2 regions of the Streptomyces sp. NPDC091281 genome follow, and region 2 is predicted to be linked to the other one. Evidence: riboswitches for the same ligand, from Rfam matches in the RefSeq annotation. Region 2 holds a riboswitch; the other holds the start of a gene.
What was found. Region 2 has a riboswitch for ZMP and ZTP ahead of ACIQPQ_RS34960 (bifunctional 5,10-methylenetetrahydrofolate dehydrogenase/5,10-methenyltetrahydrofolate cyclohydrolase). Riboswitches for the same ligand answer to the same signal wherever they lie in the genome.
Positions count from the first base shown of each region.

Region 1: another riboswitch for ZMP and ZTP. It lies ahead of ACIQPQ_RS05460 (glycine hydroxymethyltransferase); the one in region 2 lies ahead of ACIQPQ_RS34960 (bifunctional 5,10-methylenetetrahydrofolate dehydrogenase/5,10-methenyltetrahydrofolate cyclohydrolase).

Region 1 covers NZ_JBIVUY010000002.1:212,471-217,465, forward strand. The annotation lists gene ACIQPQ_RS05445 (hypothetical protein) at 1-482, opposite strand, end outside; gene ACIQPQ_RS05450 (hypothetical protein) at 841-2,223, shown strand; gene ACIQPQ_RS05455 (YfbM family protein) at 2,233-2,733, shown strand; ZMP/ZTP riboswitch at 2,896-2,985, shown strand; gene ACIQPQ_RS05460 (glycine hydroxymethyltransferase) at 3,031-4,506, shown strand; gene trpS (tryptophan--tRNA ligase) at 4,630-4,995, shown strand, end outside.
Region 2 covers NZ_JBIVUY010000018.1:23,742-28,736, reverse strand. The annotation lists gene ACIQPQ_RS34975 (MFS transporter) at 1-307, opposite strand, end outside; gene ACIQPQ_RS34970 (EthD domain-containing protein) at 570-1,280, opposite strand; gene ACIQPQ_RS34965 (antibiotic biosynthesis monooxygenase family protein) at 1,309-1,680, opposite strand; gene ACIQPQ_RS34960 (bifunctional 5,10-methylenetetrahydrofolate dehydrogenase/5,10-methenyltetrahydrofolate cyclohydrolase) at 2,160-3,017, opposite strand; ZMP/ZTP riboswitch at 3,040-3,122, opposite strand; gene ACIQPQ_RS34955 (nuclear transport factor 2 family protein) at 3,344-3,709, opposite strand; gene ACIQPQ_RS34950 (hypothetical protein) at 3,956-4,252, shown strand; gene ACIQPQ_RS34945 (ABC transporter ATP-binding protein) at 4,344-4,995, opposite strand, start outside.

The sequences.
Region 1 (4,995 bases), on a different contig from region 2:
CCGCCGCCCAGCACCAACGACCGCCCCCGCGCGGGGAGTCGGCCGCCCGCGAGGCCGAGCAGCAGCACCGCCCCGGCCACGCCGAGCAGCCCGTAGTCCAGCCCGTCCGGCCCGCTGCTGTCGCCCTCCGGGCCGGAGGCCACCGCCAGCATCGCCAGCCCCGCGCACACCACCCCCACCGCCGCCCACTCGGGCCCCGCCAGCCGCACCCGCAGCAGGCGGGCCGCGACGACCGCCGTCACGGCGAGGCTGGAGGCGAGGGCGGCGCCGACCGCGTAGATGGGGATCGAGCGCAGGGCGGCGATCTGGAACAGGAACCCGAGGCCGTCCAGGGCGAGGCCCAGCAGATAGCGCCACTGCCGGACCGCCCGCAGCAGCAGCGCGGCCTCGCCGCCTCCGCCCGGCCCGGCCGCCCGCGCGGCCATCGCCTGGAACACCGTCGCCGTACCGAAGCAGACCGCCGCGCCGAGCGCGCACACCATTCCCACCAGCACACCCGGACTGTAGGCGAGGCCCGTCGTCGGCGGTCGCGCCTGGGCCCGGCGACGCGCGGCCGGCTTCCGGGCTTCCGGCCCGCCCGCGCACCCGCCGCACGGCCTCGGCACCCGCCGTACGGCGACGGCACCCGCGTACGACCTCGGCACCCGCCCGCCGACCCGCCGTCCGCCCGGGCACCCCACGCGTCACCCGCGCCACCCGCCCCCACACCGGCGCCCCCGGCTCACCTCACCGGAGGTGACGACACCCTCATCATGACAGTTCAGAGCCGGTTTTCGTAGGGCCAACGGCACAGTCCTGAACGCTTGTTCGGGCCCCTCCCGGCCGCCCACAATCTCCGTCATGACTCACTCGGGACCTGTGGACCAGGACGACATCATCCGGGCGCGGAACATCCTCCTCGCCTCCGGCCGCCGCACCCCGCGCGAAGAGGTCGACGCCTACCGCGTGCTCGCCCACGTCAGCCCGGCCTCCGCTCTGCCCCGCCTCGTCACCGCGTTGCAGCGCCTGAGCTACGACACCTCCGTCGGCCGCCACCGCCCGGACGCCCTCGCACTCTGCGAGGAGGCGCTGGCGGCGGCCCGCGCCATCGACCCGGCCGAACCCGCCCGCGAGGACCTCCTGTACGGGGCCCTCGACTCCTGCCAGGACAGGCTGTACGCGGCAGGCCGCCGCGCCGAGGGCCTCGCGCTGCGCGCCGAGATGCTCGCACTCGGCCGCGCACAGGCCGCCCGCACCGGCGACCCGGTGGTCCGGGGACTGGAGACCTGGTCCGCCGGTCTCTCCGAGGACGGCCGGTACGCCGAAGCCGCCGACGCCATGACCGAACTGATGGACGCCTTCCTGCCGGTGGCGACCGAGCCCGGGACACTCGCCTGGTCCCTCCTGCGGTGGATCGCCGCGCTCGACGACGCGGGCCGCACCGACGAGGCCCTCGCCGTCTTCGCCCGGCTCGTCGCCATGGAGGCCACCGAGTCCGCCGATGAGCGCGGCCCGCTCGCCTGCCACCTCTACGCGCTGACCGGGTACGCGCAACTCCTCGCCACCCACGGCCGACACGCACAGGCCGCCGCCGTACGGCAGGAGGCGCTCGCCGTGCTGACCGAGCTGGCCGCCACGGGCGAGCGCCGGTCCTGGAGCGGCTACCAGTCGACGTTCTGGGCCGTCCTGCTGCCCCGCTCCGGAGCGGTCGGAGAGCCGCCCACGGACGGCGGGCCGCTGCCGCCCTCGGGCACCACGCCCAGGGAGTGGTCCCCCGACGCCCGGCGACGCCACGGCGACAGTCTCGGCCCGCTCCGCGAAGCGGTCGACACCCTCGCGGCGCACGCCACCGAGACCGCCACGGAGACCGCCACCGATTCCTCCGAGGACGCCGTGACGCGCCGCCTCACCGAACTGATCCGTCTCCAGCGGCTCCTCACCGTCCGGTCCGCCGTCCACTGGGAGGACCACCACCACGTCCTCTTCCCCGACCGCGTCCGCCCCCTCTTCGACGACGGGGTGCGCCTGGGGCGCCGCCTCCTCCGCCACGATCCGGCGACCGGCGCCCCGGTCCTGGCCCAACTCCTCGTCGACCGGGCGACGTTCCGCACCGCCGCCGCGGAGTTCGGCCCCGCCCTGGCCGACTTCCGCGAGGCCCTCGACCACCTGGGGGAGGCGCCCGGCCCCGTGGAGCCCGGCCGACCCGCACCCGCCGTCGGGCCCGATGTCAGTGGGCCCGTCTAGTTTCGCCGCATGAGCATGTGGGGTGAGTATCTGCGCGTCACCGCCGCCGAGTTGGAGCAGGCGCTCCGTGATCCCGAGTGGGCGCTGGACTACGTCGAGACGGTGACGGACGCCGAGGAGGAGAGCGAGCCGGAGCCCGCCGTGGCGCGCCGGTACGGGACGTACAAGGCGTGGGACCTGCTCCGGTTCCTGCTGGCCCGCGCCGAGTTCCCGGTCAACGTCATCCACGGCGAGGAGCCGTTCGCCGAGGACGAGGACTGGGGGTACGGGCCGCCCGCGTATCTGCGCCCCGAGCGGGTCCGGACCGCCGCGAAGGCCCTGCGCGCCCTCGACTACACCCGCCTCACCGAGGGCGTCGACCCCGCCGAGCTGACCGCCGCCGAGGTCTACCCCCTCGACTGGGAGGAGCCGGGCGTCCTGGAGTGGGGGCGGCCCTGGTACGAGGGCCTCGTCGAGTACGTGACGGCCGCCGCCCGTGCCGACGACGCCCTCCTCGTCTGGACGGACTGAACCCACCGGGGGCGCGGGGGCCCGGACGCCCGCACCCCGTCGCCCACCCGCACCCCCGCCCCGCCCCTGCCCGCGCCCCCCACCCCCCTCACCACCCCCACACGCCCCGCCGCCACCAGACGGACACCCCCGTCACCACCCCCCGCCCGGCCGGTACTGTGGGCTCCGGGCCGTGACTGGCGCGCTGGGATGGGACCGACCATCGGGGAGCGGCCCGTGCAGCATCGAGTGCCGTGCGCCTGGGCCAGACCGAGACCGTGACCGCTTTCGCACGCCACGCCCCCCGGAGGCCACGCCATGACCGAGCAGTCCCCGAACACGTCCGCCCCGACCGCGGGGCTCTCCCGCGAGTCCGCCGCCTTCCGCGCCGCCCTCGACGTGGTCCGCGCCGTCGAGCCGCGCGTCGCCGACGCCATCGGGCAGGAGGTCGCCGACCAGCGCGAGATGCTCAAGCTGATCGCCTCCGAGAACTACGCCTCCCCGGCGACCCTCCTCGCGATGGGCAACTGGTTCAGCGACAAGTACGCCGAGGGCACGATCGGCCGCCGCTTCTACGCGGGCTGCCGCAACGTCGACACCGTGGAGTCCCTCGCCGCCGAGCACGCCCGCGAGCTGTTCGGCGCCCGCCACGCCTACGTCCAGCCGCACTCCGGCATCGACGCCAACCTCGTCGCCTTCTGGGCCGTCCTCGCCGACCGCGTCGAGGCGCCCTTCCTCGCGAAGACCGGCGTCCGCCAGATCAACGACCTCACCGACGCCGACTGGGCCGAGCTGCGCCAGGCCTTCGGCAACCAGCGCATGCTCGGCATGTCCCTGGACGCGGGCGGCCACCTCACGCACGGCTTCCGCCCCAACATCTCCGGCAAGATGTTCGACCAGCGCTCCTACGGCACCGACCCGGCCACCGGCCTCATCGACTACGACGCCCTGCGCGCCTCCGCCCGCGACTTCAAGCCGCTGATCATCGTCGCGGGCTACTCCGCCTACCCCCGCCTGGTGAACTTCCGCATCATGCGGGAGATCGCCGACGAGGTCGGCGCGACCCTCATGGTCGACATGGCGCACTTCGCGGGCCTCGTCGCGGGCAAGGTCCTCACCGGCGACTTCGACCCGGTCCCGCACGCGCAGATCGTCACCACCACCACCCACAAGTCGCTGCGCGGCCCGCGCGGCGGCATGGTCCTGTGCGACGACTCCCTCAAGGACCAGGTCGACCGCGGCTGCCCGATGGTCCTCGGCGGCCCCCTCCCGCACGTCATGGCCGCCAAGGCCGTCGCCCTCGCCGAGGCCCGGCAGCCCGCCTTCCAGGACTACGCCCAGCGCGTCGTCGACAACTCCCGCGCCCTCGCCGAGGGCCTCACCCGGCGTGGCGCCACCCTCGTCACCGGCGGCAGCGACAACCACCTCAACCTGATCGACGTCGCCACCTCCTACGGCCTCACCGGCCGCCAGGCCGAGGCCGCCCTGCTGGACTCCGGGATCGTCACCAACCGCAACGCCATCCCGGCCGACCCCAACGGCGCCTGGTACACCTCCGGCATCCGCGTCGGCACCCCCGCCCTCACCACCCGCGGCCTCGGCACCGCCGAGATGGACGAGGTCGCCGCCCTCATGGACCGCGTCCTCGCCACCACCGAGCCCGGCACCACCAAGTCCGGCGCCCCCTCCAAGGCCGCCCACGTCCTGGACGCCAAGATCGCCGACGAGATCTCCCGCCGCGCCACCGACCTCGTCGCCGGCTTCCCGCTCTACCCGGAGATCGACCTCGGCTGACCCGCCGCGCCCCGCCGTACGGTTCCCGCGCACCCCCGCGCGCGGGAACCGTACGAAAGGCCGCAGGACCTCCCGACCGCCCGCGCACCGGACCAGCCCCGCCACTCTGAGACAATGCTGTGCATGGCTTCTGACCGTCCCCGCGTGCTCTCCGGAATCCAGCCCACGGCAGGCTCGTTCCACCTCGGCAACTACCTCGGCGCCGTCCGCCAGTGGGTGGCCCTCCAGGAGTCCCACGACGCGTTCTACATGGTCGTCGACCTGCACGCGATCACGGTCCCGCAGGACCCCGCGCAGCTCACCGCGAACACCCGGCTGGCCGCCGCGCAGCTCCTCGCCGCGGGCCTCGACCCGGACCGCTGCACCCTGTTCGTGCAGAGCCACGTGCCCGAGCACGCGCAGCTCGCCTGGGTCATGAACTGCCTCACCGGCTTCGGCGAGGCCTCCCGCATGACCCAGTTCAAGGACAAGTCCGCCAAGCAGGGCGCC
Region 2 (4,995 bases):
TCACGTCGCCGACGAGGCCGACGGCGATGAGCACCAGCATGACCTTGCGCTTGCCGTAGATCTGGCCCAGACGCATGGCGAACGGGGTGATCGCCAGCGTCACGATGAACAGCGTGACCGTGAACCACGCGATGTGGGTGGTCCGGAAGTGCTGTGCGACGGCGGCCTGCGCGTTGCCGCTCATGGTGCCGACGACGGCCATCACCTGGGCGGGCCAGGTCACGGCGGCGACGAGGTAGAGGTAGCGGGCGCGCGACATCGGGCGGGGCGCCTCGGCGACGGCTTCGGGAGGTCTGACGGTGGTCATGGTGCGGCTCCTGGTTCTCTGAGGGAGGTCTCACGCGGGCAGGCGCCCCGCGGTGCCGCACACGGGCGGGGCGGGGCCGCCACCGGCGCGAGGACGGGGGAGTGGGGGGAGCGGCGGAGAGGAGACGGGGGAACGCGGGCCACGAGGCGCGGGGGTGCGGCGGCGCGAGCGTGCCGGGGTGGCGCGGGAGTGTCGCGGTGGGGTGGGGTGACGGCCGTACGGGCGGCACCGGGGTGCGTTGACAGCCGTACGGGCGGCCGGGTCAGACGATCGTCTGCTGGAGGGTGAAGGCGGAGAAGCTGCGGTCGGGGTCGACCAGGTCGGCGTAGCGGGCGCGCAGGGTGCGGTGGAGGGGTTCGAGGTCGGCGAAGCCGGTGACCCAGCTCTCGACGACGAGGTCGTGCCCGGTGCCGTCGTGCGCGTACAGCGAGGGCCGGTCGCCCGTCACCCGGTCGTGCACCTGACGGCGGACGACGGCCCGGTGGGCGGGGTCGGCGGCGGTCCGTTCCCCCTCCGCCCGCATCGCGGTGAGGAACGCCTCCACCGGCACGGTCTCCCGGCGGGCCAGGAAGTCGAACACGCGCAGCGCGCCCGCGTCGCCGCTGTCGAACACCGTCCGTTCGCGCACGTCGTAGGCGACGGGCGGTCCGGTGAGGATCTCCCGGCCGATGTACTCCTCGTCGGCCTTGACCCGGCTCAGGTACTCGGGGTCGCGGGACGCCGTGGCGAACGCCTCGTGCGAGACGCAGACGTGCTCCACGACGACGAGGGCGTCGGGGTCGCGGGCGTAGAGGCCGGGCGCGTCGACGCCCTCGGCCGCGGTCACCACCCGGTTCATGGTGAAGCGCCGGAAGACGCCCTCGAAGGCGGGCGTCGCCATCACGAGCGCGCTGTGTCCGTCCGCGATGCGGTCCTGGCCGGTCCTGCGGTGCGAGACGCGCGAACTGCGCGTCACCAGAAGGTCCTTGAACATGGGTCTCCTCGGGAAGGCGGCGGTCCGGTCAGGCGACGCAGATTCCCGGCACGGCCACCGTCCGGGTCAGCACCGGATAGGACACGGACCCGTCCGGATACAGCGGCAGGGTCGCCTGGAAGGACGGGTGCAGGAACGCCTCGCGCAGCGCGTCGGCCGACTCCCAGACCGCCACGTTGACGAGCACGTGGCTCGTGCCGACGCCCTGGTGCAACTGGGCCGAGACGAAACCCGGACGGCCCTTCATGATCTCGGAGTCCCGCCGCCATGCCTCGACCACCGCCGGGATCTCCCCCGGCGGGGCGACGAAGGTGTTGACGAGCGTGACCGGGCCGTCACCGGTGAGCGCCAGCTGCTCCAGGAAGGGGGAGTCCGGCTGGATGTCCTTGAGGTCGATCATGGGATTCCTCGGGGGGAGGGAAGGGGCTGTCCGGTCCTCGCCGGGACCGCGCATGTCATTCATCATGATGATTACAGCGAGGTTGCACGCTGCTGAAGCAGCCAGTCAAGAGGCGTGCCATCAATGAATATGATGATTTGCCGACGACTGGCCGCCTCCGGGTGCCGACGGCTGTCCGCCTCCGTTTGCCGAGGGCTGTACGCCCCCGTGCTCCGCCCTGTGTCCCGAGAGGAGGGGGGTGTCGCGGGCTGGTCCCGCCGCCGTACGCCTCCGCCGCCGCCCCCTGGTCGGCACCGTCTCCGAGTCAGGCGGCACCGGCAGCAGGCGGCTGCTCCTCATAGACCCGCACGCCGGTGCCGCGCACTACGCCCTGGTCACCAACGGGGCGTCCGAACCAGCCGCTTCCCTTTCCCTGCCGGAGGCCGCCCGCGCCGAACTCGCGGCACGGGCGCCACCAGTACGTCCTGAACCGGCCGGGGTCAGACCCCCGTCGCCCCCGACTGCCGTACGGCCGCCTCCACGGTCTGCTCCAGGAGGGTCGCGATGGTCATCGGGCCCACCCCGCCCGGCACCGGCGTGATCAGTGAGGCCCGCTCGGCGGCCGAGTCGAAGTCCACATCCCCGACGTTGCCCGCGTTGTAGCCCGCGTCGACCACTACGGCTCCCGGCCGGACGTCCTGGCCCTTGATCAGTCGGGGGCGCCCGACGGCGGCGACCACGAGGTCCGCCTCCCCGACGACGTCCGCCAGGTCCTGGGTGCGCGAGTGGCAGTACGTCACCGTCGCGTCCCGTGCCAGCAGCAGCATCCCCACCGGCTTCCCCAGGATGGCGCTGCGCCCGACCACCACCGCCCGCTTCCCGGCCGGGTCGACGCCGTGCGCGTCGAGCAGCCGCAGGATGCCGCCGGGCGTGCACGACACGAAGCCCGGCAGGCCGAAACTCATGGCGGCGAACGAGGCGAACGTGACGCCGTCGACGTCCTTCTCGGGCGCGATCGCCTCGAACGCGGCCCGCTCGTCGATGTGTTCGCCCACCGGATGCTGGAGCAGGATGCCGTGCACGGCGGGATCGGCGGACAACTCCCGGATCGCGCGGACGAGTTCGGTGGTGGTCGTCGTGGCGGGCAGGGCCACCGACCGCGAGTCGATCCCCGCCGCCCGGCAGCGGTTGCGCTTCATCCGGACGTACGTCGCGGAGGCGGGGTCCTCACCCACCAGGACGGTCGCCAGACAGGGCGTGACGCCGGTCCGGGCGGTGAGGGCGGCCGCGCGGGCGGCGGTCTGCTCGGTGCTGCGGCGGGCGAGGGCGGTGCCGTCCATGAGCCGGGCCTGCGACATGATCCACTCCTGGGTGATCGCATACGGTCGCCCAGGCGCACGGCGGGAACGGTGCGGGCCGCTCCCCGGTGGTGCTCCACCTCAGCGCCAGTCACGGCCCGCAGCGAGCTTAGCGGGGCCGCCGGGCCGCTGTCAGTGGCGTCGGTCCCGTCGGGGCCGGGCCGCCCGGAGTGCCGCGCGGGCCAGCGCGGCCGGGACGGCGGTGCGCAGTCGGCGGTGCCCGCCCGCGGGCCGCGCGGTGTGCCGAGGGGCCCGTAGCGGCCCGCCCCGGATCGAGAAGCTCCAGCTCAGCCGGGAAGTGATCCGCACCCCGCCGGCCCGCGCGCCTACGCGTCCCACGCCTGGATCATCGTCTGCTCGACGATCTTGCCGTCCCGCAGCGAGACCATCGACTCCGACAGCACGCGCATCCCGTCCGCGTACCGGCAGGACTCGCTGAACGCGGCGCGGTCGCCCTCGACCACGCACTCCTCCAGGTGATGGGTCATGTCGCGGCTGTACACGTCGTCGAGCATCTCGGCGATACGGTCCCGGCCGCGGATCACGGTGGGGTGGCTCGGCGTGCGGTCGCGGTCCACGAGGTGGATCTCGGCGTCGTCGGCGTAGAGCGACAGCAGCCCCGCCGACGTGTCCGCCTCGATGCCCCTGCGCAGGGTGTCGGCGTCGAACGCGGAGCCTGGCACGGTGTCCATGGCGACCTCCTCGAAGGGCCCCGGACCGCCGGACACGGGCCGTCGGCCCCACCTCCGAGCGTCCTCCCCCGCGGGGGACGCGGCAAGCGCGGGGCCCGGCGGGCGACGGGGCGGGTGCGGGTCCCCGTGCCGCCCCGCGTCGCGCGGCTCCGCCCGACGCCGCGCCCCGGCGGGGCCGATCCGCCTCACGGGTGAGCCGCCCCGTCCGCCCGTGTCCGAACGGCCCCCCGGCGCGTTGGCCAGGTCATGATCTCCACTCGACGCATCGTCGCCGCCGCCGCTCTCGCCGTCGGGGTCACGGGCCTCGCGGCGCCGCTGGCGTCCGCCGCCGAAGCCCCGGACGCCGGCCGGCTGAACCCGATGACCACGCTGGACACGCTCACCGAGAGCCAGATCCCGGCCGAGCACCGCGACGAACTCCCCCCGCTCTCCGGCCAGCTCGGTGAGCTGAACAAGGTCGGTCAGCTCCGGCAGCTCAACGAGCTGCACCAGATCACCGACCTCGTCGCGCCCGTCACCGGCCTGCTCCCCGCGGTCGGCTGAACCGCGGACCCGCACCACGCGTGGGGGCCGCCGCCCGGACACCGGGCGGCGGCCCCCACCCGCGTTCCCGGCGCCCCCGGCGCTCCCGGTCTCAGGGCGCCGTCGCGAGGAACTGCGTCGCCGCCAGCTCCGCGTACAGCGGATCGCCCGCCACCAGCTCACGGTGGGTGCCCACCGCGCGGACCCGCCCCGCGTCCATGACGACGATCCGGTCCGCCGAAGTGACCGTCGACAGCCGGTGCGCCACCACCAGGACGGTCGTCGTCCGTGCCACCTCCGCCACCGTGTCCCGCAGCGCCGCCTCGTTCACCGCGTCGAGCTGCGAGGTCGCCTCGTCCAGGAGCAGCAGCCGGGGCCGCCGCAGCAGCGCGCGGGCGATGGCCACCCGCTGACGCTCCCCGCCGGACAGCTTGGTGCCGCGGTGGCCCACCAGCGTCTCCAGCCCCTGGGGCAGTCTGCCCACCAGACCGTCGAGGCGCGTCGTCTCCAGGACGTGCCGCACGGTCTCCTCGTCGGCGTCCGGACGGCCCAGCAGCAGGTTGTCGCGCAGGGTGCCGGAGAGGACCGGGGCGTCCTGCTCGACGTAGCCGATCGTGGCGCGCAGCCGGTCCAGCTCCCAGTCCGGTACCGGGAGCCCGTCGACCGAGACCGTCCCGGAGTCGGGCTCGTAGAACCGCTCCACCAGCGAGAACACCGTGGTCTTGCCCGCGCCGGACGGGCCGACGAACGCGGTCATGCCCCGC